Streptomyces collinus: one gene and its partner. The protein of the gene in region 2 binds, or shares a complex with, the protein of the main gene of each other region. Links are inferred from orthologs where the notes say so. Each region holds a gene or a part of one and is shown on either strand. Other genes may lie near its edges.

Region 1 (15,545 bases), 3.2 Mb from region 2 along the record:
TCAAGCGGGACATCTTGGAGATCTTCGGCCACAGCTCCGAACTGATCGTGATGGCTCCGGGCGGGCTGCGCCGCGGCTCGCGCTACGTCGTGCGGGTGGTGGCGGGCGGCGACCAGCTCGCGCGCCAGACCGGCCTGGTCGACGGGCGGGGCCGCCCGATCCGCGGCCTGCCGCCGCAGGTGGTCTCGGGGGCCACCTGCGACGCCGAGGCCGCCTGGCGTGGCGCGTTCCTGGCGCACGGCTCGCTCACCGAGCCCGGCCGCTCCTCCTCCCTGGAGGTGACCTGCCCGGGTCCCGAGGCCGCGCTCGCCCTGGTCGGCGCCGCCCGGCGCCTCCAGATCCCTGCGAAGGCCCGCGAGGTACGCGGCGTGGACCGGGTCGTCGTCCGGGACGGTGACGCGATCGGCGCCCTGCTGACCCGCCTCGGCGCGCACGAGTCGGTGCTGGCCTGGGAGGAGCGCCGGATGCGCCGCGAGGTGCGTGCCACGGCGAACCGGCTCGCCAATTTCGACGACGCCAACCTGCGCCGCTCGGCCCGCGCGGCCGTCGCCGCCGGGGCCCGGGTGCAGCGCGCCCTGGAGATCCTCGCCGACGACGTGCCCGAGCACCTCGCCGCGGCCGGTCGGCTGCGTATGGAGCACAAGCAGGCCTCCCTGGAGGAGCTGGGCGCGCTCGCCGACCCGCCGCTGACCAAGGACGCGGTCGCCGGCCGGATCCGCCGCCTGCTGGCCATGGCCGACAAGCGCGCCTCCGACCTCGGCATCCCGGGCACGGAGGCCAACCTCAGCGAGGAGCTGGCCGACAACCTGGTGGGCTGATCCCACACGACGTCAAGAAGCCGGTGCCGGCGCCCATTTGGGTGACAGGCACCGGCTTTCGCGTGTCGCTGAGGCACCCTTGACTCGATCATGGTCTGTCATGAGCCTGGCATCTGTTCGCTGCTGTGGCGGACCCACGCTAGGGGGGTTCATGAGACGAAGAGCGAGATCGATCCTCGCTGTCGGCGCGCTCCTGATCGGCGGAGCGAGCTTCGCACCCATCGCCCAGGCACAACCGGAAAGCCCGACCTCGTCCGACCCGGACGAGGTCAAGGTGTACCGCGCCGAGGTCACCCAGAAGCAGGTACCCCTGCTGCTGGCCGCCGGGCAGGACGGCCACGAACTGAGCGAGCGGGTGCCCGAGAAGGGCACCGCGACCGTCGAGGCCTATCTGACGGACCGGCAGGCGAAGAAGCTGGAGAAGCAGGGCGTCGACCTCACCGAGCACAAGGTCTCCGCCCGGGCCGAGGCCCGCGTCGAGGACGCCGCCGAGGGCGTTTTCCGCCCGTACAGCGGCAAGGGCGGCCTGCGGGAGGAACTCCTGCGGACCGCGCAGGAGAACCCGGACCTCACCAAGGTCGTCTCCATCGGCAAGACGGTCAAGGGCCAGGACATCCTCGCGCTCAAGCTCACCAAGGGCGCGAAGAGGACGAAGGACGGCTCCAGGCCCTCCGTCCTCTACATGTCCAACCAGCACGCGCGCGAGTGGATCACGCCGGAGATGACCCGGCGCCTGATGCACCACTACCTGGACAACTACAAGAAGGACCGGCGCGTCAAGAAGATCGTCGACTCCACCGAACTGTGGTTCCTGCTGTCGGCCAACCCCGACGGCTACGACTACACCTTCGCCGACCCCGCCAACCGCCAGTGGCGCAAGAACCTGCGGGACGTCAACGGCGACGGCACCATCACCACCGGCGACGGCGTCGACCTCAACCGCAACTTCGCCTACAAGTGGGGCTACGACGACGAGGGCTCGTCCCCCAACCCCACCAGCCAGACCTACCGCGGCGCGGGCCCGAACTCCGAGCCGGAGACCAAGGCCCTGGACGCCTTCCAGAAGCGGATCGGCTTCACGTACGGCATCAACTACCACTCCGCCGCCGAACTCATCCTCTACGGAGTCGGCTGGCAGGTGGCCACGCACACCCCGGACGACGTCGTGTACGAGGCGCTGGCCGGTACGCCCGACAACTCCGCGATCCCGGGCTACCACCCGCAGCTCTCCTCCGAGCTGTACACCACCAACGGTGAGGCCGACGGCCACGCGGCGAACGTCAACGGCCTGGCGATGTTCACCCCCGAGATGTCGACCTGCCAGACCGCCTCGGACCTCGACCCCAACGACCAGTGGAAGGCGTCCGACTGCCAGTCGGTCTTCACCTTCCCGGACGACGAGAAGCTGATCCAGCAGGAGTACGCCAAGAACGTCCCGTTCGCGCTCTCCGTCGCCGAGTCCGCCGCGCGTCCCGACCGGCCGTCCTCGTCGGTCGGCCTGAACGCCGCCGACTTCACCCCGGCCGCGTTCGGCACGTCGTACTCCCGCGGCGCCGACCAGGAGGTCTCCGTCGTCGTACGGAAGTCCGTGCGCGACAAGGAACTCAAGTACCGCGTCAACGGCGGCCGCACCGAGGACATGGCGCTCAAGCCCTGGAAGGGCGGCGAGACCTACGGCGGTGAGGACAACCTCTACTTCGACGAGTACCGGGCGAAGGTCAAGGACGGCGAGCCGGGCGACAAGGTCGAGGTGTGGTTCACCGGCGAGGCGAAGAACGGCAAGAAGCTCTCCAGCGAGCGCTTCACCTACACCGTCGCCGAGCGGCCCCGGGCGAACACCCTCGTCGTCGCCGAGGAGGGCGCTGCCGCCACGCAGGCACAGACGTACGTGGACGCGCTCAGGGCGAGCGGCCGCAAGGCGGTCGTCTGGGACGTCGCCAAGCAGGGCGCGCCGGACGCGCTGGGCGTGCTGAGCCACTTCGACACCGTCGTCCACTACACGGGCGCGAGTGTCCCGGGCGTCGCCACCCAGCTCCAGCTGCGGGCGTTCCTCAACGAGGGCGGCCGGCTGATCGAGGCCGGCGAGCAGGCCGGCGGCAACGTCGATCTCGGTGGCGCGCTGTCGAACGACTTCAGCCAGTACTACCTGGGCGCCTACACCCGCACCGCCACCCCGGGGGCCACCGGCTTCACCGGCTCTGGCGAGCTGGGCGGCGTCACCAGCCCGCTGGGCGCGGCCCCCGGCAACCCGCTGGACAAGGCCGGCACCTACAGCGTCACCTCCGACGAACTGGGGACCGACGCGTTCCCGCAGTTCGCGAGCAAGGGCGCCGGGCAGTTCGCCGGCACGGTCAATCCGTACGGTCCGTACGCGGGCTCGTCGATGGCCGCCGCCGTCCACACCGACGACGCCTACAAGCGCCTCACCCGCACCGTGGACCTCACCGGCACCGCCGCGTCCGAGAAGCCGACCCTGCGCACCCAGCTCCTGTGGGACACCGAGTCCGGCTACGACCACGCCATCGTCGAGGCCCGCACCACGGGCGGCGACGACTGGACGACCCTCCCCGAGGCGGGCGGCGCCACCAGAACGGCCGTTCCGGCGGAGTGCCAGGCCGGGTTCTACGTCAACGAGCACCCCTGGCTGAAGCACTACCTCACCGTGGCGGACGACGGCTGCACCGCGACCGGCACCACCGGCGCCTGGAACAGCCTCACCGGCGCCTCCAACGGCTGGCAGCAGGTCGGCTTCGACCTGAGCGCCTACGCCGGCAAGACGGTCGAGGTCTCGATCAGCTACGTCACCGACCCGGGCAGCGGCGGACACGGCGTCCTCGCCGACGACGCCTCGCTCGTCGTCGACGGCACGGCCAAGGAGACCGAGGGCTTCGAGACCTCGCTCGGCGCCTGGAAGGTCACCGGACCGCCCGAGGGCAGCCCGGCCGTCCTCAAGGACTGGGCACGCACCGGCGCCCTGTTCCAGACCTACGGCGCGGTCACCACGGACGACACCGTGCTGCTGGGCTTCGGCCTGGAGCACGTCACCGCGGCGGCCGACCGGACGGCACTGATGAGGAAGGCGCTCGCTTCCCTGGACGGGTGACATCCCTGGTCAACGGGGAACTCGTGCGGTAGCGAAATCGAGTGATTCTGCTCTCGGCCGTGGGCGGTCCGTACCCCTACTGGCGGGTACGGACCGCCCTGCCGTGTATGGGGCATCTGGATGTCACCACCGCGGCTTCAGGGAGGTAGGGTCGTAGGCGGTCGGGGACATCCCAAACAGAGCTCGCCGGCATCGCATGGCCGGCGTACCAACGAGGAGATCGGTTCGTGACGATCCGCGTAGGCATCAACGGCTTCGGTCGTATCGGTCGCAACTACTTCCGCGCGCTGCTGGAGCAGGGTGCAGACATCGAGATCGTGGCTGTCAACGACCTGGGTGACACCGCCACCACCGCCCACCTGCTGAAGTACGACACCATCCTGGGCCGTCTCAAGCAGGAGGTCACACACACCGCCGACACGATCACGGTCGACGGCAAGACCATCAAGGTGCTCGCCGAGCGCAACCCCGCCGACATCCCGTGGGGCGAGCTGGGCGTCGACATCGTCATCGAGTCGACGGGCATCTTCACCAAGAAGGCCGACGCCGAGAAGCACATCGCCGGTGGCGCGAAGAAGGTCCTCATCTCGGCTCCGGCCAAGGACGAGGACGTCACTATCGTGATGGGCGTCAACCAGGACAAGTACGACCCGGCGAACCACCACGTCATCTCCAACGCCTCCTGCACCACCAACTGTGTGGCGCCGATGGCGAAGGTCCTCGACGAGAACTTCGGCATCGTCAAGGGCCTGATGACGACGGTACACGCGTACACCAACGACCAGCGCATCCTGGACTTCCCGCACAAGGACCTGCGTCGCGCGCGTGCCGCCGCCGAGAACATCATTCCGACCACCACGGGTGCCGCCAAGGCCACCGCGCTGGTCCTGCCGCAGCTCAAGGGCAAGCTGGACGGCATCGCCATGCGCGTCCCGGTCCCGACCGGCTCGGTCACCGACCTGGTCCTGGAGCTGTCCCGCGAGGTCACCAAGGAAGAGGTCAACGCCGCCTTCCAGAAGGCCGCGGAGGGCGAGCTCAAGGGCATCCTCGAGTACACCGAGGACCCGATCGTCTCCTCCGACATCGTGAACGCCCCGGCGTCCTGCACCTTCGACTCCTCCCTGACCATGGTCCAGGAAGGCAAGAACGTGAAGGTCATCGGCTGGTACGACAACGAGTGGGGCTACTCCAACCGCCTCGTGGACCTTACGGTCTTCGTCGGCAACCAGCTCTGATCGACAAAGCAGGCACGTCCATGTGAGAGCAGGGCTCGGGCGGCGCGAGGACGCGCCGTCCGAGCCCTGACTCACGTACAGATCAGAGCTGTTCGATCACGAGCGCTTCCGAGCGATCACGAGCTCTTTCAGGAGTCCCCTTCATGAAGACGATCGACGAACTCCTCTCCGAGGGAGTCGCGGGCAAGCGGGTCTTCGTCCGCGCCGACCTGAACGTGCCGCTGGACGGCACGCGCATCACCGACGACGGCCGCATCCGCGCCGTGCTGCCCACGGTCAAGGCCCTGGCCGACGCGGGCGCCCGGGTCGTCGTCGCCTCCCACCTGGGCCGCCCCAAGGGCGCCCCGGACCCGGCCTTCTCCCTCGCCCCCGCCGCCGCGCGCCTCGGTGAGCTCCTCGGTTCGGACGTGCCCTTCGCGACCGACACGGTCGGCGAGTCCGCCCGGACCACCGTCGCCGGCCTCTCCGACGGCCAGGTCGCCGTCGTCGAGAACCTGCGCTTCAACGCCGGTGAGACGAGCAAGGACGACGCCGAGCGCGGCGCCTTCGCCGACCGGCTCGCCGCCCTCGCGGACGTCTACGTCGGGGACGGCTTCGGCGCGGTGCACCGAAAGCACGCCTCGGTCTTCGACCTCCCGGCCCGCCTGCCGCACTACGCCGGTCACCTCATCGCCACCGAGGTCGGCGTCCTGAGGAAGCTCACCGACGACGTCAAGCGGCCCTACGCCGTGGTCCTGGGCGGCGCCAAGGTGTCCGACAAGCTCGCGGTCATCGACCAGCTGCTCGGCAAGGCCGACCGCCTGCTCATCGGCGGCGGCATGGTCTTCACCTTCCTCAAGGCCAAGGGCCACGAGATCGGCTCGTCCCTGGTCCAGGAGGACCAGCTCCCGGTCGTCCGGGAGTACATCGAGCGCGCCGAGAAGAGCGGCGTCGAGCTGGTCCTGCCCGTCGACGTCGTGGTCGCGCCGGAGTTCCCGGACCTCAAGACCAAGGCCCCGGGCCGGCCCAGCACGGTCGCCGCGGACGCCATGCCGGCCGGCCAGATGGGCCTGGACATCGGCCCTGAGTCCCGCAAGCTGTACGCATCGAAGATCGCCGACGCCGCCACCGTCTTCTGGAACGGCCCCATGGGCGTCTTCGAGCACCCTGATTTCGCCGAGGGCACCAAGGCGGTCGCCCAGGCCCTCCTCGACTCCCAGGCCTTCACGGTGGTCGGTGGTGGCGACTCCGCCGCCGCCGTCCGCATCCTGGGCTTCGACGAGAACGCATTCGGCCACATTTCGACCGGTGGCGGCGCCTCCCTCGAATACCTCGAGGGCAAGACGCTCCCCGGCCTCGCCGCACTGGAGGACTGACCCCATATGAGCACGCGCACGCCGCTGATGGCGGGCAACTGGAAGATGAACCTCAACCACCTCGAGGCCATCGCGCACGTCCAGAAGCTCGCCTTCGCCCTGGCCGACAAGGACTACGAGGCCGTCGAGGTCGCCGTCCTGCCGCCCTTCACCGACCTGCGCTCCGTGCAGACCCTGGTCGACGGCGACAAGCTCAAGATCAAGTACGGCGCCCAGGACATCTCGGCGCACGACAGCGGTGCCTTCACCGGCGAGATCTCCGGCCCCATGCTGGCCAAGCTGAAGTGCACGTACGTCGCCATCGGCCACAGCGAGCGCCGGCAGTACCACGCCGAGACCGACGAGCTGGTCAACGCCAAGGTCAAGGCCGCCTACAAGCACGGTCTGACCCCGATCCTGTGCGTCGGTGAGGAGCTGGAGGTCCGCGAGGCGGGCAACCACGTCTCCCACACCCTCGCCCAGGTCGAGGGCGGTCTGAAGGACCTCCCCGCCGAGCAGGCCGAGACCGTCGTGATCGCCTACGAGCCCGTCTGGGCCATCGGCACCGGCAAGGTCTGCGGAGCCGAGGACGCCCAGGAGGTCTGCGCGGCGATCCGCGGCAAGATCGCCGAGCTGTACTCGCAGGACCTGGCCGACAAGGTCCGCATCCAGTACGGCGGCTCGGTCAAGGCGGGCAACGTCGCGGAGATCATGGCCCAGGCCGACATCGACGGTGCCCTGGTCGGCGGCGCCTCGCTGGACGCCGACGAGTTCGTCAAGATCGTGCGCTTCCGCGACCAGTGAGTAGGCCCTAGCGGCGATCCGTCGTACCCTTGCGGGGTCCAGCGCTGTGCTGGGCCCCGCGTCGTCATCCGAATCCGAGGAAGTTGGTCCAGCCGTGGTTTTGGGGTTCTCGATCGCCCTGATCGTCTTCAGCCTGCTGCTGATGCTGCTGGTGCTGATGCACAAGGGGAAGGGCGGCGGCCTCTCCGACATGTTCGGCGGTGGCATGCAGTCCTCCGTCGGCGGCTCCTCGGTCGCCGAGCGCAACCTCGACCGGATCACCGTCGTGATCGGTCTGCTGTGGTTCGCGTGCATTGTCGTGCTCGGCATCCTGATGAAGGTGAACAACTGACCGAGCCGCAGTCCGCACGGAACTTGCACGTAAGGCCCCATGTCCGGTACGCGCAGCAGAGCGCGGCCTATCATGGGGCTTGCGTCTAGGTGTGAGGGTTGTAACTCCAATCACTGGACGCGCGTTGGGCCTTACGTAGACTGAGGCGCTCGCGGCGAAGCGGAACGCCGACTCGCTTCGCGGCACCATCACGCAGGGAGTTACGACCGTGGCAAGTGGCAACGCGATCCGTGGAAGCCGGGTCGGGGCGGGGCCGATGGGCGAGGCCGAGCGCGGCGAGTCCGCGCCGCGGCTGCGCATCTCCTTCTGGTGCTCCAACGGACACGAGACCCAGCCGAGCTTCGCCAGCGACGCGCAGGTGCCCGATACCTGGGACTGTCCCCGCTGCGGCTTTCCGGCAGGCCAGGACCGGGACAACCCCCCGGACCCGCCGCGCACCGAGCCTTACAAGACGCACCTGGCGTATGTGCGTGAGCGGCGCAGCGACGCCGACGGCGAGGCCATCCTCGCCGAGGCGCTCGCCAAACTGCGGGGCGAGATCTAGACGTCGAGACCGGCCGGGCACCAGTGGTGCCCGGCCGGAGCTGCCTCCCCGCCTTCACCGCCGACCGATTGTCAGTGGTGCCCTCTACGGTTTGTGCATCGGACGAACCATGAGGGGGAGCGGTGGCGACGGTCGAGGTGGGGAGCATCGCTCCGCCCGCGTGGCGCGGAGGTTTCGGACGGCTGTGGAGTGCCGCCGTGCTGTCCAGCTTCGGCGACGCGCTGCGGACGGCCGCACTGCCCCTGCTGGCCGTCACCCTGACCGACGATCCGCTGCTCATCGCCTCCGTCACGGCCTGCGGCTATCTGCCCTGGATCCTCTTCGGCCTGCTCGGCGGGGCCGTCGCCGACCGGGTGGACCGGCGGCGGGCCATGTGGATGGTCGACGCGTTACGCGGGCTGCTGGTCGCCGCCTTCGCGGTCGCCGTCGCCCTCGGCCATGCCTCGATCGCCCTGCTGATCGTGCTGGCCTTCGCCTTGACCACCCTCCAGACCCTCTTCGACAACGCCGCGACCGCGCTGCTGCCCGCCCTGGTCGACCGGGACGCGCTGGGCAGCGCCAACACCCGGCTGATGACCGGCCAGCGCATCGCCGGCGGCCTCCTCGGCGGGCCCGTCGTGCCGCTGCTGCTGGCGGCCGGGACGGCCGTGCCGTTCGCGGCGGACGCGGTGACCTTCCTGGTGGCCGCCGCGCTGATCGCCACGCTCCCGGCCGCCGCGCCGGACCGTGAGCCGAGGCCGACGGGCAGCACACTGCGACGGGAGATCGCCGAGGGACTGCGCGTCCTGACCCGCGACAGGGCCCTGCGCGGACTGTGCACCGCCACCGCCCTGTGCAACATCGGCATGGGCGCCCTCATCGCCACCCTCGTGATCCTGGTGACCGGCTGGCTCGACGCGGGCAACGCCGGATACGCGGTGGCGACGACCGCCTACACGGTCGGCAGCCTGGCCGGGGGAGCGGCCGGCGGCCGGCTCGTCGCCCGCTTCGGACGGATGCGCCTGGTGCTCGTCGCCGGGACGGCGCAGACCGCCGCCCTGCTCGTCATGGGCTCGGTGCGCAGCATGGCCGCACTGGTGGCCGCCCTGGCCGTCTTCGGGTTCATGGGGATGGTGTGGAACGTCAACACCACGACGCTGATGCAGCAGCGCAGCCCCGCCGAGCTGCTGGGCCGGGTGAGCTCCGCCTTCCGGACGCTCGCGGTCGCGGGCACTCCTGTGGGCGCGCTGCTGGGCGGAGCCGTCGCCGCCGCCTGGGGGGAGAACACCCCGGCGTTGCTCGCGGCCGCCTTCTTCGTCCTGTCCGTCACCGCGCTGATACCCGCGCGCCGGTCGGACGTACCTGTTGTTGCGCCGGACGACGGCGCCACGACAGGCCACGGCAACCGCTGATCAATTAGGTTGGACCGGCAGCGGGGCAGGTACGCAGCAGCACAGGCAGGCAAGGAAGAAGGCTGAAGTCCGAGATGAACGCAGACGGCCGTACCAGGCTCAACCAGACGCCCGAGTGGACGGCACTGGCCAAGCACCGCGAGGAGCTGGGCGACATCCGGCTGCGCGAGCTGTTCGCCGCCGACCCCGGCCGCGGCAGCGCGTACACCCTCCGGGTGGGAGACCTGTACGTCGACTACTCCAAGCACCTCGTCACCGACGACACCCTGCGGCTGCTGCGCGAACTGGCCGCCGCCACCGACGTCTTCGGGCTCCGGGACGCCATGTTCCGCGGCGAGAAGATCAACACCACCGAGGACCGGGCCGTGCTGCACTCCGCGCTGCGCGCCCCGCGGGACGCCGTGGTCGAGGTCGACGGCGAGAACGTCGTGCCCGACGTGCACGCCGTGCTCGACAAGATGGCGGACTTCGCGAACCGGGTGCGTTCGGGCGAGTGGACCGGCCACACCGGCAAGCGGATCCGGAACGTCGTCAACGTCGGAATCGGCGGCTCCGACCTCGGTCCGGCGATGGCCTACGAGGTGCTGCGGGCCTTCACCGACCGCTCGCTGACGGTGCGTTTCGTGTCGAACGTGGACGGCGCCGACCTGCACGAGGCGGTACGGGACCTGGACCCGGCGGAGACGCTGTTCGTCATCGCGTCCAAGACCTTCACCACCATCGAGACGGTCACCAACGCCACGTCGGCGCGCTCCTGGCTGCTGGACGCGCTCGCTGGGGGCACCTCCCGCTCGAGCGAAGTCGAGAGTGGGGGAGAATCCGCCGTCGCCAAGCACTTCGTCGCGCTGTCGACGAACGCCGAGAAGGTCGCCGAGTTCGGCATCGACACGGCCAACATGTTCGAGTTCTGGGACTGGGTGGGCGGCCGCTACTCGTACGACTCCGCGATCGGCCTGGCCCTGATGATCGCCATCGGCCCGGACCGCTTCCGGGAGATGCTCGACGGCTTCCGCATCGTCGACGAGCACTTCCGGACCGCGCCCGCCGAGTCCAACGTGCCCCTGCTGCTGGGCCTGCTGGGCATCTGGTACGGCAACTTCCACGACGCCCAGTCGCACGCCGTGCTGCCCTACAGCCACTACCTGTCGAAGTTCACCGCCTACCTCCAGCAGCTCGACATGGAGTCCAACGGCAAGTCGGTGGACCGCGACGGGAACCCGGTGGACTGGCAGACCGGGCCGGTGGTGTGGGGTACGCCGGGCACCAACGGGCAGCACGCCTACTACCAGCTCATCCACCAGGGCACGAAGCTGATCCCCGCGGACTTCATCGGCTTCGCCCGGCCGGTCGCCGAGCTGAGTGGCGAACTCAAGGCGCAGCACGACCTGCTGATGGCCAATTTCTTCGCCCAGACGCAGGCACTGGCCTTCGGGAAGACGCCCGAGGAGGTGCGGGCGGAGGGGGTGCCGCAGGAACTGGTGCCCCACAAGACGTTCCAGGGCAACCACCCGACGACCACGATCCTCGCGCCCGAGCTGACCTCGTCGGTCCTCGGCCAGCTGGTCGCCCTATACGAGCACAAGGTGTTCGTGCAGGGCGCGGTGTGGAACATCGACTCCTTCGACCAGTGGGGCGTGGAGCTCGGCAAGGTCCTCGCCAAGCGCGTCGAGCCCGCCCTGACGGAGGGCGCCGAGGTCGAGGGCCTGGACGCCTCCACCACGGCGCTGGTCGCCACCTACCGGGAGCTGCGCGGCCGGCAGTGACGAGAGCCGGACGAGGAGGCGGGCGGCAGCGCGCTGTCCGCTTCCCGTAGACTCCCGGCGATCATCACAGCGAGTGCTCGGGGGAGCGCGAAGTGGCACGCACACGCGGAAGTTGGACCGGTGGCACCCTGACGGCCCGGTCCCTGCTCAAGCCCCAGGACGTGGCGCGGGCGGTGTTCCACCCCGCGTGGATTCCGCAGCCGCTCGATCCCTCGGTGGAGCGGCTCAAGAGGTTCCGCGTCATCGCCGGGGCGGTGGCGTCCCTCGGGGTCTTCACCTTCATCGAGGGCGGCTTCGACTTCACGGAGCTGCTGGAGAACGCGATGACGGCCTCCGTCGTCCTGCTCTTCCTCACACCGCTGACGGTCGGCGCGATGCTCTGGGTCTGGCGGCGCGGCGGCACCGTACGGCAGTTGCGGGTGCCCCTGGTCAACTCCCTGCTGCTGCTCCTGCTGTTCGTCGGATGCGTGGCCGCCGTGCTGGTGCTGGTGCAGACCGTGAACGGGTCGGCGAACCCCGCCGTGATCATCGGCGTCGGCCTGACGATGATGTGGATGCTCGTCTTCACGGCCTACGGAGCGGTGCGGGTCTCCGGCAACTTCTTCGGCACGGCCGCCGTGCACCGCTGTCTGCCACCGCTGCTCGCCGTGGTGACCAGCTGGCTGATGGCCGTCCCGGACCTCGTCACCGGTGATCTGCACGGGCTCAGCCTCACCCTGGGCGTCATCTTCATCCTGGGCGCGCCGGTGACGGTCACCGCCATCGCGCTCCTGGAGATGCGGCGTCTGAAGCGGCGGTACGGGATCCGGCTGCAGGCCCATCCCGCGACGCAGGCCCCGGCACCCGGGCCGGTCCCGCCGATGCCCGCGGGGATGCCCCCGGCGGGTGCGCCGTACCTGCCGCCGCAAGGGAACCCGTACGGCCGCCCCCACGTACCGGGCGGACAGCACCCGTACGCCCCGCACCCGCAGCCGCCGTACACCCCGCGACACCCGTACGGCGGCTGACCGGCAAAGAGGTCAGGCCACCGCGCTCAGCGTGTCCGCGAGCCGCCGGCGGGCGGCCCGGGCGGCGGGCACGGCTGCCAGCGCGGCGGCGGAGAGGACCGCTGCCGCCCCGAGCGGCACCACGAGGACGGCGGAGGGGCCCTGGGCGATGCCCGCGCCGATGCCGCTGGAGCGGCCCTGGGCATCGATCAGCCAGTGGGCGAGCGGCAGGCCCAGGGCGGTGGCGGCGAGGACGGCAGCCAGTGCCGTGAGGCCGGTGGCCGTGACGGTGATCGCCGTGATCTGCCGGGGGGACAGCCCGATGGCCTTCAGGGCCAGCAGGTCCCGCTCGCTCTCGCGAACGGTCCCGCCGATCGCGGTCAGCAGCTCGATGAGCCCGATGAGGGCGAGCACGGCGATCAGCCCGGCCACGACCGCGCGCAGCGGTGACAGCCCGTCCGCCGGGTTGGCCACCGCGTGCACGTCCAGGTGGCCGTCCCCGGCGGCGGCGAGCCGGTCGGCGACCTCCCGCGGGTCGGCGCCGGGGTCCAGGCGGAGTTCGTAGAGGGTCGGGCGGAGCCCCGGGTCGTTCTCGCGGAGGGTGTCGAGGGACGTGGAGATGACACGGCCGGCGTTCTCAGGCTCGATGCTGCGGCCCACGATGTGCAGGATCAGCGGCTGGTCGCCGACGGTCATCCGGACCCAGTCGCCGACCCGCGCGTCCAGCAGATCGAGCAGCCCCTGCCCGGCCACGGCCTCGTCGGAGCCGCGGGCGGGGCGGCCCTCGGCGAGGGTGTGCGGGTAGGGGTCCCGGTGGGTGCCGAGGCCGCGCAGCGCGATGGTCGCCGTCTGGCTCGGACCCAGGGCGGCCGTCTCGACGCCCGGGTAGGCGGCGGCCACCCCCGGGTCGCGTTCCAGCAGCGAGCGGATCTGCTGCTCGCTGCGCCCGGCGTCGGCGCGGACGCTGAGCGCGGTGGGCAGGCCGACTCGCTCGGGATCACTGTGGAAGCGGTCGATGGTGGTCCAGGCACTCATCGCGACGACGATCAGCAGCAGCGGCAGCGTGAGACGGGCGACGGTCGCGAGGGAGCGGGGGCGGCGGGTGAACGCCGTGTGCCAGCCCAGCACCAGCGCGGGCGGAATCCGCACGCCCAGGGCCCGTCGCGCCACGCCGGACAGCCGTCCGCCCGAGGTCGCGGCGGGCCGCGGCAGCGGTACCGGCGGCACCCGTCCGGCCCGCCAGGCGGCGAGGCCGGTGGTCGCGCCGATGAACAGCACCGCGCCGACCGGCACCACGATCAGCGCCACGGTGTGCCCGGGCAGCCCCTGCCACACGCCGACCGCGTCCCCGAGCCGGCCGGGGATCCGGCTGCCCAGGGCCTCGGCGAGCCCGGCGGCGGCCAGGGCGCCGAGCAGGGCGTAGGCGAGGTGCTGGAGCAGGAAGATCCGGACGACCTGGCCGGGAGTGAAGCCGATGGCCTTCAGGACGGAGAGGTCGCGCAGGTGTCCGCGGATACGGGTGCCGATCGCCCCGTGCACGGCGAACCCGGCCGCGACCAGCGCGCCCAGCCCGAACAGCCCCAGCACCTGCCCGAGCAGCCGGTTGTCGCCCTGCGCCTCGGCACGCGCCTGCTGCCAGGTGGACACCTCGCCGATCGCACCGGAACCCAGCACCGTCACGGCGCGCTGGACGATGTAGGACGTGTCACCCGGGTCCGTCAGCCGCAGCCCGATCACCTGGCCGCCGGGGTCCGGTACGGCCGACGGCAGTGCCCACACCAGACCGGGCTGCTCACCGGGCCGGTAGCGCGGCTCGGCGCTGTCGGCGAGGCCCACCACGGTCAGCTCGCGGGCGGTGCCCGGCACGGTGAGGGTGTCGCCGGGCTCGGCCAGCAGGGCCCGGGCGAGACGGCTCTCCAGGACCACGCCGTTCGGGGCCGAGGGGTCGAGCCAGTGGCCGGAGACGATCGGCGGGCGGCCGACCGAGGGCCGCTCCGGGGTGCCGCGCAGTTCGACGGAGGCGCGGCTGCCGCGCGAGGAGACGGTGACGGCGGCGGTCGGGTAGGGACCGGCGACGGTGTCCACGCCGTCCAGGCCGGCCAGCTTCCCGGTGTCGGCCGCCTTGTCGGTGTGCAGCCACACATGGGCGCCGTGCGACTGCGTGAAGACCCGCTGCCACGGGTTGGTCGCGTAGCCGAACAGGGCCGTGGCCAGCAGCAGGGAGGCGACGATGCCCGCGGTGGCGAGGACGAGGAACAGCGCCTCGCCGCGGTGCGTGCGCAGATCGGAGTGGGCCCAGCGCAGGGTGGCTCGCACGGGCCTCAGCCCCTCGGCTCGTGGGCGGCGCGACCGTCGTGGACGTGCTGGGCCGCGCGGCGGTGGTGGACGTGCAGGGCCGCACGGCTGTCGTCTACGTGCAGGGCCGCGCCGCCGTCGTGAACGCGCAGGGCCGCACGGCCGTGGTGGACGTGCAGGGCCGTACGGCCGTGGTGGACGTGCAGGGCCGTACCACCGTCGTGGACGGGCAGGTCCGCACCGTCGTCGTGGACGTCGCGCATGTCAGTCCTTGAGCTCCAGCACACCGGATATCCCGGAGCGGCGCGGCGGGGTGGTGCCGCCGTCGAGTTCCGCGTCGTCGGCGATGCGGCCGTCGAAGAAGCTGATCACCCGGTCCGCGGCGCTCGCCAGCCGGGCGTCATGGGTGACCAGCACGATCGTCTGGCCGCGCTGGTGGAAGCGGGACAGCAGCCGCATCACCTCGCGGGTGCCCTTGCTGTCGAGGCTGCCCGCCGGCTCGTCGGCCAGCAGCAGCGGCGGATGGTTGACCAGGGCCCGGGCCAGGGCGACGCGCTGCTGCTCACCGCCGGACAGCTCGCCCGGCATGCTGCGCTCCTTGCCCGTCAGGCCCAGCTCGGCCAGCAGCGCCTCGCGCTCGGCGCGCGCCTGCTTCGGCGAGGTGCCCGCGAGCAGGGCGGGCAGTTCCACGTTGTCGGCGACGGACAGGTTCGAGACGAGGTTGAAGAACTGGAAGACGATCCCGATCCGCTTGCGGCGCTCCACCGCCCAGCGGGCCTCGCCGTAGGTGTCGGTGGACTCGCCGTCGAGCCAGATGCTGCCCGCGTCCGGCCGCTGGAGGCCGCCGAGCAGATGCAGCAGCGTCGACTTGCCGGCGCCGGACGGGCCGGTGATCGCCACGAACTCGCCGGGGCGGACGCACAGGTCGACCCCGCGCACGG
Region 2 (14,779 bases):
GGATGCCGGTGCCGTCGTGGGTCCGGCCCGACCGGTTGAGGAACTCCTCGTTCGGGAGGATCGCCGTCATCCCGTTCGGCAGGTTGCGCTGCATGACGTCGGAGAAGACCCCCTGGGTCGGCTGCCCGATACGAAACATGCCGCCCGGGCGGTCGATCAGGGCCTGCGTGAAGGTCTCACCCGCGCTGACGGTCGTGCCCGAGGTCAGTACGGCGATGGGCCCGGTGTAGCGGGGCCCGTCGGCCGGTACGACCCGGATGGGCTCGGGGCGGGTGTGCCGGCCACGGACATGGCATGTCCTGGATCTGGACAAGGATCCGACGCCGGTGATCCGCAGCGGGTGCGCACACTCGCGAAGCACCTGCACGACTTCGCCGACGACGTCTCCGACGCGCTTCGTCTGGTCAAGGGGATGGCGGGGAAGGGCACGCTTCTTGAGTGGGCGGGCAAGTCGGCGGATGTCTTCAAGGGGACTTCGCGGATGTCCCGAAGAACCCGCATGAGCTCACCATCCGGGCGCTGGGTGACGGAGGTGTTGTGACCGCACGCGACGAACTCCTGCGCAACGTGCCGCCGCCCGACGGCGTCGAGATCCACGTCGACTGGGCCGGAATCGAGGAGGCCTTGGGCGTAGCACTGCCGGACGACTACAAGTGGCTCGTCGAGCGGTACGGGCCGGGATCCTTCGACGACTTCCTGCACATCTTCCAGCCGGAATCCCCGTTCGCCATGACCCGTCTCCTGGAGTCCTCGGAGCGGGCCGCGGAGATCCTGGAGCAGGCGCGGGAGAGGGGCGGGAGCATCCCGTACGAGACCGACGAGCTGTTGGCCGTCGGGGCCACGGACAATGGCGACACGATCTACTGGGTGACCCGTCCGGAGGATGAGCCGAATTCCTGGACGATCACGGCCAACGGTGCGCGCACCATGAAGTGGCCGCACTTCGAAGGCGGGATCGTCGCCTTCCTGCTTGCGGTGATGTCCGGTGCACATCACGTGGACGTCTTTCCGCAGGTCTTCCCCCGAGAGCCCGTGTTCTCTCCCTACCCTGCTCCGGATCCGCGCCGCCGCTGATCACCGGAGAGTGGCCCTGCCACGTAGATGCCGTGTCCGCAGGTGGTGCACTTGACCTCGGCGTAACCGGTGGGACTGTCGCGACGCCTCATGTCCCGGACGGCGAGATCGCGCGCACCGCAGTTGGGGCAGGCTGCGTCCGTGATCTGCACCTCTTCGCGCAGTACCTTCCTGCCCAGCGTGGACCATGCGTCTCTGTGAGGTACGACCATGAGTACTCCGGCCCCGGTTTGACCTGCGTCACCCTCGGGGTATTCTCCTCGGCTCGATTGGCGTCGCCCATGCCCCGTATGGCAGACTGTCCGAGTTGCTCGGTCGAGTGTTGATGCTGCGCGCCTCCCGCCGGGAGGACCGGAAGCGAGTCCCACAGTACTCGTCGCCCTAACTGCCACCACGGCAGCGCTGGGGCGGACGTACGGGAATCTTCCGGGAAGTGTCAGCGCGGCACCGACCAGGCACCCGGTGGGCCTTCGCTCCCGGCCTGCGGTTCCGGAAGGGCCGTGCGCATTCCAGCAGGGATGTTCGAACAAGGGACATCTGTGTCAGCGGGAGAGCGACACGCCCGACCGCGTGGGTCGGAGGAACGAAGGCAGCAGAAGGAATCCACCGGGTTCCAGAGCGTTAGAGAGACAGGACTACTGAGTAGCCATGGCGGGACAGAAGATCCGCATCCGGCTCAAGGCCTACGACCACGAGGTCATCGACTCTTCGGCGAAGAAGATCGTCGAGACGGTGACGCGTACTGGTGCGTCGGTCGCAGGCCCGGTGCCGCTGCCCACTGAGAAGAACGTGTACTGCGTCATCAAGTCGCCGCACAAGTACAAGGACTCGCGCGAGCACTTCGAGATGCGCACGCACAAGCGCCTGATCGACATCCTCGACCCGACCCCCAAGACCGTTGACTCTCTGATGCGACTCGACCTCCCGGCCGGTGTCGACATCGAGATCAAGCTCTGAGGGCTGGTGATCTGAGAATGGCTAAGCAGATCAAGGGCATCCTGGGCGAGAAGCTCGGCATGACGCAGGTGTGGGACGCGAACAACCGTGTTGTTCCGGTCACCGTCGTCAAGGCCGGCCCCAACGTCGTCACCCAGGTCCGTACGAACGACGTCGACGGCTACGAGTCCGTCCAGATCGCGTTCGGCGAGATCGACCCGCGCAAGGTGAACAAGCCCCTCAAGGGCCACTTCGCCAAGGCCGACGTCACTCCCCGCCGCCACCTCGTCGAGATCCGTACCGCTGACGCCAGCGAGTACACCCTCGGCCAGGAGATCACCGCCGAGGTGTTCGAGGCCGGCCTCAAGGTCGACGTGACCGGCAAGAGCAAGGGCAAGGGCTTCGCCGGTGTCATGAAGCGTCACAACTTCAAGGGCCTCGGCGCCGGACACGGCACCCAGCGCAAGCACCGCTCGCCCGGTTCCATCGGTGGCTGCGCCACCCCGGGCCGCGTGTTCAAGGGCCTCCGCATGGCGGGTCGCATGGGCAACGAGCGTGTCACCACCCAGAACCTGACCGTCCACGCCGTTGACGCGGAGAAGGGTCTGCTGCTCATCAAGGGCGCGGTTCCCGGTCCGAACGGCGGCCTCGTCCTGGTCCGCACCGCGGCCAAGGGGGCCTGAGGTACCGATGAGCACTGTTGACATCCTTTCGCCTGCAGGCGAGAAGACCGGTAGCGTCGAGCTCCCCGCGGAGATCTTCGGCGTGGAGAAGATCAGCATCCCGCTGATCCACCAGGTCGTCGTCGCGCAGAACGCCGCTGCCCGTCAGGGCACGCACAAGACCAAGACCCGCGGCGAGGTTCGCGGTGGCGGCAAGAAGCCGTACCGCCAGAAGGGCACCGGCCGCGCCCGCCAGGGTTCGACCCGTGCGCCGCAGTTCGCCGGCGGTGGCGTCGTCCACGGCCCGCAGCCGCGTGACTACTCGCAGCGGACCCCGAAGAAGATGAAGGCCGCGGCCCTGCGCCACGCCCTCACCGACCGGGCCCGTCACAACCGCATCCACGTCGTCTCCGGCGTGGTCGAGGGCGAGACCCCCTCCACGAAGGCCGCCAAGTCGCTGTTCGGCAAGATCTCGGAGCGCAAGAACCTGCTCCTGGTCGTCGACCGCGCCGACGAGGCCGCGTGGCTGTCCGCCCGCAACCTGCCCCAGATCCACATCCTGGAGCCGGGCCAGCTGAACACGTACGACGTTCTCGTCTCGGACGACGTGGTCTTCACCAAGGCCGCCTTCGAGTCCTTCGTGTCCGGCCCGAAGGCCAATGACACCGAAGGGAGCGAGGTCTGATGGCTATCCGTCACCCCGCTATCGCCTCCAAGGCGGCGAAGAAGGCCAAGGCCGCGCGCGTCGCCAAGGCGCGCCGCCACGCCGCCGAGGGCAAGAACACCGTCGAGACCCCGCTGAGCAAGTCCTTCACGGACCCCCGTGACGTGCTGCTCAAGCCGGTCGTCTCCGAGAAGAGCTACGCGCTTCTCGACGAGGGCAAGTACACGTTCGTCGTGGACCCGAGCGCCAACAAGACCCAGATCAAGCAGGCCGTCCAGGCGGTCTTCTCGGTCAAGGTCACCGGGGTCAACACGATCAACCGCCAGGGCAAGCGCAAGCGGACCCGCACCGGCTTCGGCCAGCGCGCGTCCACCAAGCGCGCGATCGTGACCCTCGCTGAGGGCGACCGTATCGACATCTTCGGCGGTCCGACCGCCTAAGGGCGGTCCGGATCGTCCGATATCGGACGAGGACTGAGAAATGGGAATCCGCAAGTACAAGCCGACTACGCCGGGCCGTCGTGGCTCCAGCGTCGCCGACTTCGTCGAGGTCACGCGGTCCACGCCGGAGAAGTCGTTGGTCCGCCCCCTGCACAGCAAGGGTGGCCGTAACAACTCCGGTCGTGTGACCGTCCGCCACCAGGGCGGTGGCCACAAGCGCGCCTACCGCGTGATCGACTTCCGTCGTCACGACAAGGACGGCGTGCCGGCGAAGGTCGCGCACATCGAGTACGACCCCAACCGCACCGCGCGCATCGCGCTCCTGCACTACGCGGACGGCGAGAAGCGCTACATCCTCGCGCCGCGTGGCCTGAGCCAGGGCGACCGCGTCGAGAACGGTCCCGGGGCCGACATCAAGCCGGGCAACAACCTTGCCCTGCGCAACATCCCGGTCGGTACCACGCTGCACGCCATCGAGCTGCGTCCCGGTGGCGGTGCGAAGTTCGCCCGCTCCGCCGGCGCCTCGGTGCAGCTGCTCGCGAAGGAGGGCTCGATGGCCCACCTCCGCATGCCGTCCGGTGAGATCCGCCTGGTCGACCAGCGCTGCCGCGCCACGGTCGGCGAGGTGGGCAACGCCGAGCAGAGCAACATCAACTGGGGTAAGGCGGGCCGTAAGCGCTGGCTGGGCGTTCGCCCGACCGTGCGTGGTGTGGTCATGAACCCGGTGGACCACCCGCACGGTGGTGGCGAAGGCCGTACCTCGGGTGGTCGCCACCCGGTGTCCCCCTGGGGCAAGAAGGAAGGCCGTACTCGTTCGCCCAAGAAGGCGTCGAACAAGTACATCGTCCGCCGCCGCAAGACGAACAAGAAGCGCTAAGGACGGGTTGAGATGCCTCGTAGCTTGAAGAAGGGGCCCTTCGTCGACGACCACCTGATCAAGAAGGTGGACGCCCAGAACGAAGCCGGCACCAAGAACGTCATCAAGACCTGGTCCCGTCGCTCCATGATCGTGCCGGCCATGCTCGGCCACACGCTCGCGGTGCACAACGGCAAGACCCACATTCCGGTGTTCGTCACCGAGTCGATGGTCGGCCACAAGCTCGGCGAGTTCTCGCCGACGCGCACCTTCCGGGGTCACGTCAAGGACGACCGGAAGTCGAAGCGCCGCTAAGCGCGGGGTGGAATGACCATGACAGACACTGGAAGGACAACCATGGAAGCCAGGGCCCAGGCGCGGTACATCCGCGTCACGCCCATGAAGGCCCGCCGCGTGGTGGACCTCATCCGTGGCCTGAACGCCACGGAGGCTCAGGCGGTCCTGCGTTTCGCCCCGCAGGCCGCGAGCCAGCCGGTCGGCAAGGTGCTTGACAGCGCCATCGCCAATGCCGCGCACAACTACGACCACACCGATGTCGACAGCCTCTTCGTCTCCGAGGCCTACGTCGACGAGGGCCCGACCCTGAAGCGGTTCCGGCCGCGCGCCCAGGGCCGTGCCTACCGGATCCGCAAGCGGACCAGCCACATCACCGTGGTCGTCAGCAGCAAGGAAGGAACCCGGTAATGGGCCAGAAGGTAAACCCGCACGGGTTCCGGCTCGGTGTCACGACCGACTTCAAGTCGCGTTGGTACGCCGACAAGCTGTACAAGGACTACGTCAAGGAAGACGTCGCCATCCGTCGGATGATGACGTCCGGCATGGAGCGCGCCGGCATCTCCAAGGTCGAGATCGAGCGCACCCGTGACCGCGTGCGTGTGGACATCCACACCGCTCGTCCGGGCATCGTCATCGGCCGCCGTGGCGCCGAGGCCGACCGCATCCGCGGTGACCTCGAGAAGCTCACGGGCAAGCAGGTCCAGCTGAACATCCTCGAGGTCAAGAACCCCGAGACCGACGCTCAGCTGGTTGCCCAGGCCGTCGCCGAGCAGCTCTCCTCCCGCGTCTCCTTCCGCCGCGCCATGCGTAAGAGCATGCAGTCGGCGATGAAGGCCGGCGCCAAGGGCATCAAGATCCAGTGCGGTGGCCGCCTCGGTGGCGCCGAGATGTCCCGCTCGGAGTTCTACCGCGAGGGCCGTGTGCCCCTGCACACGCTCCGCGCGAACGTGGACTACGGCTTCTTCGAGGCCAAGACGACCTTCGGCCGCATCGGCGTGAAGGTCTGGATCTACAAGGGCGACGTCAAGAACATCGCCGAGGTCCGCGCCGAGAACGCTGCGGCCCGTGCGGGTAACCGCCCGGCCCGTGGTGGCGCCGACCGCCCGGCCCGTGGTGGCCGCGGTGGCGAGCGTGGCGGGCGCGGTCGTAAGCCGCAGCAGGCTGCCGGCGCCGAGGCCCCCAAGGCTGAGGCTCCCGCCGCCGCTCCGGCTGAGAGCACCGGAACGGAGGCCTGACCGTCATGCTGATCCCCCGTAGGGTCAAGCACCGCAAGCAGCACCACCCCAAGCGCAACGGCATGTCCAAGGGTGGCACGCAGGTTGCGTTCGGCGAGTACGGCATCCAGGCGCTGACCCCGGCCTACGTGACGAACCGCCAGATCGAGGCGGCTCGTATCGCGATGACCCGCCACATCAAGCGTGGCGGCAAGGTCTGGATCAACATCTACCCGGACCGCCCCCTCACCAAGAAGCCCGCCGAGACCCGCATGGGTTCCGGTAAGGGTTCTCCTGAGTGGTGGATCGCCAACGTCAAGCCCGGACGTGTGATGTTCGAGCTGTCGTACCCCAACGAGAAGATCGCGCGCGAGGCCCTGACCCGTGCGGCTCACAAGCTGCCGATGAAGTGCAAGATCGTCAAGCGCGAGGCAGGTGAAGCGTGATGTCGGCCGGTACCAAGGCGTCTGAGCTGCGCGAGCTGGGCAACGAGGAGCTTCTCGCGAAGCTTCGCGAGGCCAAGGAAGAGCTGTTCAACCTCCGCTTCCAGGCGGCGACGGGTCAGCTCGAGAACCACGGTCGGCTCAAGGCCGTCCGCAAGGACATCGCGCGGATCTACACCCTGATGCGTGAGCGCGAGCTGGGCATCGAGACGGTGGAGAGCGCCTGATGAGCGAGAGCAACGTGACTGAAGAGACCAAGACGGACCGCGGTTTCCGCAAGACCCGCGAGGGCCTGGTCGTCAGCGACAAGATGGACAAGACCGTCGTCGTCGCCGTCGAGGACCGCGTCAAGCACGCGCTGTACGGCAAGGTCATCCGTCGTACGAGCAAGCTCAAGGCCCACGACGAGCAGAACGCCGCGGGTGTCGGCGACCGTGTCCTCCTCATGGAGACCCGGCCGCTGTCCGCGACGAAGCGCTGGCGCGTCGTCGAGATCCTCGAGAAGGCCAAGTAATCCCTCCTAGGGGGACTCCCTAGGCATCGTTCCGCCAGGCTCGGGGCGGGTGTGTGACTCACGCTCCCGCCCCGGGAACCGGCAGACAATCAGGAGATAGACGTGATCCAGCAGGAGTCGCGACTGCGTGTCGCCGACAACACTGGTGCGAAGGAAATCCTTTGCATCCGTGTGCTCGGTGGCTCCGGTCGCCGCTACGCGGGTATCGGTGACGTCATCGTCGCCACCGTCAAGGACGCGATCCCCGGCGGCAACGTGAAGAAGGGTGACGTCATCAAGGCGGTCATCGTTCGCACCGTCAAGGAGCGCCGCCGTCCGGACGGCTCGTACATCCGCTTCGACGAGAACGCCGCCGTCATTCTCAAGAACGACGGCGACCCTCGTGGCACCCGTATCTTCGGCCCGGTGGGCCGGGAGCTGCGCGAGAAGAAGTTCATGAAGATCATCTCGCTCGCGCCGGAGGTGCTGTAAGCATGAAGATCAAGAAGGGCGACCTGGTCCAGGTCATCACCGGTAAGGACAAGGGCAAGCAGGGCAAGGTCATCGCGGCCTTCCCCCGCGAGGACCGTGTCCTGGTCGAGGGTGTCAACCGGGTCAAGAAGCACACCAAGGCCGGTCCGACGGCTCGCGGTTCGCAGGCCGGCGGCATCGTCACCACCGAGGCGCCGATCCACGTCTCCAACGTCCAGCTGGTCGTGGAGAAGGACGGCAACAAGGTCGTGACCCGCGTCGGTTACCGCTTCGACGACGAAGGCAACAAGATCCGCGTTGCCAAGCGGACGGGTGAGGACATCTGATGACGACCACCACCAGCCCGCGTCTGAAGCAGAAGTACCGTGAGGAGATCACGGGCAAGCTGCGTGACGAGTTCAAGTACGAGAACGTCATGCAGATCCCCGGTCTCGTCAAGATCGTGGTCAACATGGGTGTGGGCGACGCCGCCCGCGACTCCAAGCTGATCGAGGGCGCCATCCGCGACCTCACCACGATCACCGGTCAGAAGCCGGCCGTCACCAAGGCCCGCAAGTCCATCGCGCAGTTCAAGCTGCGTGAGGGCCAGCCGATCGGTGCCCACGTCACGCTCCGTGGCGACCGCATGTGGGAGTTCCTGGACCGCACCCTGTCGCTCGCGCTGCCGCGCATCCGCGACTTCCGCGGCCTGTCCCCCAAGCAGTTCGACGGCCGTGGCAACTACACCTTCGGTCTCACGGAGCAGGTCATGTTCCACGAGATCGACCAGGACAAGATCGACCGCACCCGGGGTATGGACATCACCGTGGTGACCACGGCGACCAACGACGCTGAGGGCCGCGCGCTCCTTCGTCACCTCGGCTTCCCCTTCAAGGAGGCGTGAGCGAGATGGCGAAGAAGGCTCTGATCGCTAAGGCTGCTCGTAAGCCCAAGTTCGGTGTGCGTGGCTACACCCGCTGCCAGCGCTGCGGCCGCCCGCACTCCGTGTACCGCAAGTTCGGCCTCTGCCGCGTGTGCCTTCGTGAGATGGCTCACCGTGGCGAGCTGCCGGGCGTGACCAAGAGCTCCTGGTAATCCCCCCAATAGGGGATTCGCAGGGCTCTCGGTAAGCACGTAGGGGTGGCAGGACGCCCGGCCCGCATGGCTTAGGCTTGTGGGGTTGGGCGTCTGCCGCCGCCCGTACGCCGCGGACACCTGTCCGCTCATTGAATGCTTACTACGCCGTAGGTCCACCGCGCCGCACCCGTCCCGTCTCGGATCGGGGAGAGGGATGGCGCACCAGGAAACCCCGGCGAGAGAGGCCGAAGGCCAATTCATGACCATGACTGATCCGATCGCAGACATGTTGACGCGTCTGCGGAACGCGAACTCGGCATACCACGACTCTGTGACGATGCCGGCGTCCAAGATCAAGTCGCACATCGCGGAGATCCTCCAGCAGGAGGGCTTCATCACGGGCTGGAAGGTCGAGGACGCCGAGGTCGGCAAGAACCTCGTCCTGGAGCTGAAGTTCGGCCCCAACCGTGAGCGCTCCATCGCGGGCATCAAGCGGATCTCCAAGCCCGGTCTCCGGGTGTACGCGAAGTCCACCAACCTGCCGAAGGTTCTGGGCGGCCTGGGCGTGGCCATCATCTCCACGTCCCACGGTCTCCTGACCGGCCAGCAGGCGCAGAAGAAGGGCGTGGGTGGGGAAGTCCTCGCCTACGTCTGGTAATTCGGGAACGGAGGAGAGACAGCAATGTCGCGTATCGGCAAGCTCCCCATCCCGGTTCCCGCCGGCGTGGACGTCACCATCGACGGCCGTACGGTCGCGGTCAAGGGCCCCAAGGGCGAACTGACCCACACCGTCATCGCGCCGATCGACATCGCGAAGGCCGAGGACGGCACCCTTCAGGTGCTGCGGCCGAACGACGAGCGGCAGAGCAAGGCCCTGCACGGCCTGTCCCGCACGCTGGTGGCGAACATGATCACCGGTGTGACCCAGGGATACGTCAAGAAGCTCGAAATCAGCGGTGTCGGCTACCGTGTCCTGGCCAAGGGCTCCAACCTGGAGTTCTCCCTGGGCTACAGCCACCCGATCCTGGTCGAGGCCCCCGAGGGCATCACCTTCAAGGTGGAGTCCCCGACCCGTTTCTCGGTCGAGGGCATCGACAAGCAGAAGGTCGGCGAGGTTGCGGCCAACATCCGCAAGCTGCGCAAGCCCGACCCGTACAAGGCCAAGGGTGTCAAGTACGAGGGCGAAGTCATCCGCCGCAAGGTCGGAAAGGCGGGTAAGTAAGCCATGGCATACGGGCAGAAGATCCTTAAGGGCGACGCCTACAAGCGCGCCGCGATCAAGCGCCGCCACATTCGTATCCGTAAGCACATCAACGGTACGGCGGAGCGTCCGCGTCTGGTCGTTACCCGCTCGAACCGCCACATCGTGGCCCAGGTGATCGACGACATCAAGGGTCACACCCTTGCGTCGGCGTCCACCCTGGACACCTCGATCCGCGGTGGCGAGGGCGACAAGTCCGCGCAGGCCAAGCAGGTCGGCGCCCTGGTCGCCGAGCGCGCCAAGGCCGCCGGTGTCGAGGCCGTCGTGTTCGACCGTGGTGGTAACCAGTACGCGGGGCGCATCGCCGCCCTGGCGGACGCCGCCCGCGAGGCCGGACTCAAGTTCTGAGTCGGTTCCGTAGCTAGCGGAAACAGAGAGAGGTAATTCCAATGGCTGGACCCCAGCGCCGCGGTGGCGGTGCCGGTGGCGGCGAGCGGCGGGACCGGAAGGGCCGTGACGGCGGCGCTGCTGCCGCCGAGAAGACCGCGTACGTTGAGCGCGTTGTCGCGATCAACCGCGTCGCCAAGGTTGTGAAGGGTGGTCGTCGCTTCAGCTTCACCGCGCTGGTCGTGGTGGGCGACGGTGACGGCACCGTGGGTGTCGGATACGGCAAGGCCAAGGAGGTGCCGGCCGCCATCGCCAAGGGCGTTGAGGAGGCCAAGAAGCACTTCTTCAAGGTCCCCCGCATCCAGGGCACCATCCCGCACCCCATCCAGGGTGAGAAGGCTGCCGGCGTCGTGCTCCTGAAGCCCGCGTCGCCCGGTACCGGTGTTATCGCCGGTGGTCCGGTGCGTGCCGTGCTCGAGTGCGCCGGTATCCACGACGTGCTGTCGAAGTCGCTCGGCTCCGACAACGCGATCAACATCGTGCACGCGACCGTGGAGGCCCTGAAGGGTCTGCAGCGTCCCGAGGAGATCGCGGCCCGCCGTGGTCTGCCGCTCGAGGACGTCGCCCCCGCGGCTCTTCTCCGTGCGCGTGCCGGGGCGGGTGCGTAATCATGGCGCAGCTCAAGATTACGCAGGTCAAGTCCTACATCGGCAGCAAGCAGAACCACCGTGACACCCTGCGTTCCCTTGGTCTCAAGGGCATCAACACGCAGGTCGTCAAGGAGGATCGTCCCGAGTTCCGCGGCATGGTGCACACCGTCCGCCACCTCGTGACGGTCGAGGAGGTCGACTGATCATGGCGGAGCAGAACCCGCTCAAGATCCACAACCTCCGTCCCGCCCCGGGCGCCAAGACCGCCAAGACCCGTGTCGGTCGTGGTGAGGCGTCGAAGGGTAAGACGGCCGGTCGTGGTACCAAGGGCACGAAGGCCCGTTACCAGGTTCCGGAGCGCTTCGAGGGTGGCCAGATGCCCCTCCACATGCGTCTCCCGAAGCTGAAGGGCTTCAAGAACCCGTTCAAGACCGAGTTCCAGGTCGTGAACCTCGACAAGCTGGCCGCGCTCTACCCCGAGGGTGGCGAGGTCACCGTCGAGGGTCTGGTGGCCAAGGGGGCCGTTCGCAAGAACAGCCTCGTCAAGGTCCTCGGCCAGGGCGAGATCTCCGTGGCGCTGCAGGTGACGGTCGACGCCGTCTCCGGCTCCGCCAAGGAGAAGATCACCGCCGCCGGCGGTTCCGTCACCGAGCTCGTCTGAACACCACAGGCGTCTCGATGACCTGAGCGATCCCGACCGGGGATACCCCACAAATGGGGTATCCCCGGTTGGTCGTTCCTAGGGCGGCAGCTCGCCGGTAAGGTGGCCTGCACTGCCCACTTTTCACTGGGTGCTTCACTTCGGGCACTCTCAGCGGCAGTTGACCGTTACCTATTCGTCGAACCTCAAGACCGTCACCCTTGACGCAGTTGCGCGGGGGTCGCAGGAGGCACCGTGCTCACCGCGTTCGCCCGGGCGTTCAAGACGCCCGACCTGCGCAAGAAGCTGCTCTTCACGCTCGGCATCATCGTGGTCTACCGGGTCGGTACACACATCCCGATCCCAGGCGTCGACTACCGGAACGTCCAGACCTGTATCGATAACGCCGAGGCCAACCAGGGCATCTTCGGCCTGGTCAACATGTTCAGCGGCGGCGCGCTGCTGCAGATCACGATCTTCGCGCTGGGCATCATGCCGTACATCACGGCGAGCATCATTCTGCAGCTGCTGACCGTGGTGATCCCGCGCCTGGAAGCCCTGAAGAAGGAGGGCCAGGCCGGTACGGCGAAGATCACGCAGTACACCCGTTACCTGACGATCGCCCTCGCCATCCTTCAGGGCACCGGCCTCGTCGCCACCGCCCGCAGCGGCGCTCTGTTCCAGGGCTGCCCGGTGGCCAGCCAGATCGTCCCCGACCAGTCGATCTTCGTCACCATCACCATGGTCATCACCATGACCGCCGGTACGGCGGCCGTGATGTGGCTCGGCGAGCTCATCACCGACCGCGGCATCGGCAACGGCATGTCGATCCTGATGTTCATCTCGATCGCCGCCACCTTCCCGTCCGCGCTGTGGGCCATCAAGCAGGAGGGCTCCCTGGCCGGCGGCTGGATCGAGTTCGGCACGGTCATCCTGGTCGGCTTCGCCATGGTCGGCCTGGTGGTCTTCGTCGAGCAGGCCCAGCGCCGCATCCCGGTCCAGTACGCCAAGCGCATGATCGGCCGTCGTTCCTACGGCGGTACGTCCACCTACATCCCGCTCAAGGTGAACCAGGCGGGTGTGATCCCCGTCATCTTCGCCTCGTCGCTGCTCTACATCCCGGCGCTGATCGCTCAGTTCGCGGGAGGCACGTCGGGCTGGAAGACCTGGATCGAGCAACACTTCGTCAAGGGCGACCACCCGTACTACATCATTACGTACTTCCTGCTGATCGTCTTCTTCGCGTTCTTCTATGTGGCGATCTCCTTCAACCCCGAGGAAGTCGCCGACAACATGAAGAAGTATGGTGGCTTCATCCCGGGCATCCGGGCTGGCCGACCGACCGCTGAGTACCTGAGCTACGTACTCAACCGGATCACCTGGCCGGGTTCGCTGTACTTGGGACTGATCGCTCTCGTGCCGACGATGGCGTTGGCAGGTTTCGGGGCAAACCAGAACTTCCCGTTCGGCGGGACCAGCATCCTGATCATCGTGGGTGTCGGTCTCGAGACCGTGAAGCAGATCGAGAGCCAGCTCCAGCAGCGCAATTACGAAGGGTTCCTCCGCTGATGCGTATCGTCCTCGTCGGGCCGCCGGGCGCCGGTAAGGGAACGCAGGCCGCGTTCCTGGCCATGAACCTGTCGATCCCGCACATCTCCACGGGCGACCTGTTCCGGGCCAACATCAGCCGGCAGACGGAACTCGGCAAACTGGCGAAGTCCTACATGGACGCGGGCAATCTCGTGCCCGACGAGGTCACCATCGCCATGGCGAAGGACCGCATGGAGCAGCCGGACGCCGAGAACGGTTTCCTGCTGGACGGCTTCCCCCGCAACGTGTCGCAGGCCGAGGCGCTCGACGAGCTCCTCGAGACCGAGAGCATGCAGCTCGACGCGGTGCTGGACCTGGAGGTCCCCGAGGACGAGGTGGTCAAGCGGATCGCCGGCCGCCGCATCTGCCGTAACGACTCCGCCCACGTCTTCCACGTGACGTACAAGCAGCCGGCCAAGGACGGCGTCTGCGACGTCTGCGGCGGTGAGCTGTACCAGCGCAACGACGACTCCGAGGAGACGGTCCGGACGCGCCTGGAGGTCTACCACACCCAGACCGAGCCGATCATCGACTACTACAAGGCCCAGGGCCTGGTGGTCACGATCTCGGCGCTCGGCAAGGTCGAGGACGTCACGACTCGCGCCATGGAGGCGCTGAAGCGTGGCGAGGGCGACAAGTAGTCGTCCGTACGCAGCTACGGCCGCGGTTCCCCTCGGGGAGCCGCGGCTGCTGTGTGGGTGGGGCCGGTCGCGCGGCCCCGTATCGTTGAAGGCGTTCATCGTCGCCGAAGGTCCAGAAAGGCCGTAGCTCCCATGGTGCAGATCAAAAGCCCCGAGCAGATCGCCAAGATGCGTGAGGCGGGGCTGGTCGTCGCCGCCATTCACGCGGCGACCCGTGAGGCCGCCGTACCCGGGGCCACGACGAAGGATCTGGACCAGGTCGCCCGCAAGGTGCTCGCCGAGCACAACGCCAAGCCGAACTTCCTCGGCTACGGCGGCTTCCCGGCGACGATCTGCACGTCGGTGAACGAGGTCGTCGTCCACGGCATCCCGTCCGACGACGTCGTCCTCAAGGACGGGGACGTCATCTCCATCGACTGCGGCGCGATCATCGACGGCTGGCACGGCGACGCGGCCTTCACGGCCTTCGTCGGGTCCGGTCACTCCCCGGAGCTGGTCGAGCTCTCGCGGGTGACCGAGGAGTCGATGTGGGCCGGCATCGCCGCGATGAAGCAGGGTAACCGCCTGGTCGACGTCTCCCGGGCCATCGAGACGTACATCCGCCGCCAGCCCAAGCCGGGCGGCGGCAAGTACGGGATCATCGAGGACTACGGCGGGCACGGCATCGGCACCGAGATGCACATGGACCCGCACCTGCTGAACTACGTCGACCGGCGGCGCGGCAAGGGCCCGAAGCTGGTGCCCGGCTTCTGCCTCGCGATCGAGCCGATGGTGTCGCTGGGGACGCCGAAGACGGAGGTCCTGTCGGACGACTGGACCGTCATTACGACTGACGGCACCTGGTCGTCCCACTGGGAGCACTCCGTTGCTCTGACGGAAGAGGGGCCGTTGGTGCTGACGGCTCCCGACGGTGGGAAGGCGAAGCTGGCGGAGCTTGGCGTTGTCGCTGCTCCGGACCCGCTGGGCTGAGCGCCTGCCGGAGCGGGTGGCCCTGTGGGGCGGCTGCGGGTGCATCGTGGCTTGGCGCGCAGTTCCCCACGCCC

What was found.
Region 1: the proteins of secY (region 2) and secG are in contact, whole or in part, in a crystal structure (PDB 5AWW), measured with the Thermus thermophilus proteins. The link is inferred for Streptomyces collinus from one-to-one orthologs. Residues at the interface, in WP_096411648.1 of Thermus thermophilus: Leu14, Gln16, Arg17, Phe20, Ile34, Pro35, Pro37, Ile72, Arg108, Arg109, Asn112, Gln113, Arg116, Ile117, Ile120, Pro145, Gly146, Trp147, Phe152, Phe155, Val156, Val159, Thr160, Val162, Ala163, Gly164, Ala166, Leu167, Trp170, Glu173; in WP_223903268.1 of Thermus thermophilus: Tyr5, Ile9, Tyr12, Leu13, Ala16, Leu19, Val20, Val23, Leu24, Gln26, Glu27, Pro28, Gln30, Gly31, Ala32, Asp34, Leu35, Met36, Gly37, Gly38, Ser39, Ala40, Asp41, Leu42, Phe43, Ala45, Arg46, Val48, Tyr53, Thr56.

Annotation. Positions count from the first base shown.
Region 1 is NZ_CP133771.1:2,113,974-2,129,518, reverse strand. Bases 6,091-9,006 are described here. They hold secG (preprotein translocase subunit SecG), read left to right. Parts: upstream 6,091-7,388; coding sequence 7,389-7,625; downstream 7,626-9,006. Other genes in these bases: RFN52_RS09530 (MFS transporter), read left to right, coding at 8,292-9,006; RFN52_RS09535 (RNA polymerase-binding protein RbpA), read left to right, coding at 7,834-8,169; tpiA (triose-phosphate isomerase), read left to right, coding at 6,518-7,294; RFN52_RS09550 (phosphoglycerate kinase), read left to right, coding at 6,091-6,511. In the rest of the region: DNA-binding protein WhiA, read left to right, coding at 1-818; RFN52_RS09560 (M14 family metallopeptidase), read left to right, coding at 970-3,921; gap (type I glyceraldehyde-3-phosphate dehydrogenase), read left to right, coding at 4,149-5,156; more of RFN52_RS09550, read left to right, coding at 5,300-6,090; more of RFN52_RS09530, read left to right, coding at 9,007-9,560; pgi (glucose-6-phosphate isomerase), read left to right, coding at 9,635-11,323; RFN52_RS09520 (hypothetical protein), read left to right, coding at 11,416-12,330; RFN52_RS09515 (FtsX-like permease family protein), read right to left, coding at 12,343-14,625; RFN52_RS09510 (hypothetical protein), read left to right, coding at 14,646-14,879; RFN52_RS09505 (ABC transporter ATP-binding protein), read right to left, coding at 14,869-15,545. UniProt on the Bacillus subtilis protein: Involved in protein export. Participates in an early event of protein translocation.
Region 2 is NZ_CP133771.1:5,330,342-5,345,120, forward strand. Bases 10,997-13,917 are described here. They hold secY (preprotein translocase subunit SecY), read left to right. Parts: upstream 10,997-11,760; coding sequence 11,761-13,074; downstream 13,075-13,917. Other genes in these bases: rpmD (50S ribosomal protein L30), read left to right, coding at 10,997-11,068; rplO (50S ribosomal protein L15), read left to right, coding at 11,071-11,526; RFN52_RS24435 (adenylate kinase), read left to right, coding at 13,074-13,736; map (type I methionyl aminopeptidase), read left to right, coding at 13,869-13,917. Also shown: RFN52_RS24320 (SMI1/KNR4 family protein), read left to right, coding at 538-1,074; rpsJ (30S ribosomal protein S10), read left to right, coding at 1,723-2,031; rplC (50S ribosomal protein L3), read left to right, coding at 2,049-2,693; rplD (50S ribosomal protein L4), read left to right, coding at 2,701-3,357; rplW (50S ribosomal protein L23), read left to right, coding at 3,357-3,776; rplB (50S ribosomal protein L2), read left to right, coding at 3,817-4,653; rpsS (30S ribosomal protein S19), read left to right, coding at 4,666-4,947; rplV (50S ribosomal protein L22), read left to right, coding at 4,990-5,337; rpsC (30S ribosomal protein S3), read left to right, coding at 5,337-6,164; rplP (50S ribosomal protein L16), read left to right, coding at 6,170-6,589; rpmC (50S ribosomal protein L29), read left to right, coding at 6,589-6,813; rpsQ (30S ribosomal protein S17), read left to right, coding at 6,813-7,100; rplN (50S ribosomal protein L14), read left to right, coding at 7,203-7,571; rplX (50S ribosomal protein L24), read left to right, coding at 7,574-7,897; rplE (50S ribosomal protein L5), read left to right, coding at 7,897-8,454; RFN52_RS24395 (type Z 30S ribosomal protein S14), read left to right, coding at 8,460-8,645; and 6 more genes. UniProt on the Bacillus subtilis protein: The central subunit of the protein translocation channel SecYEG. Consists of two halves formed by TMs 1-5 and 6-10.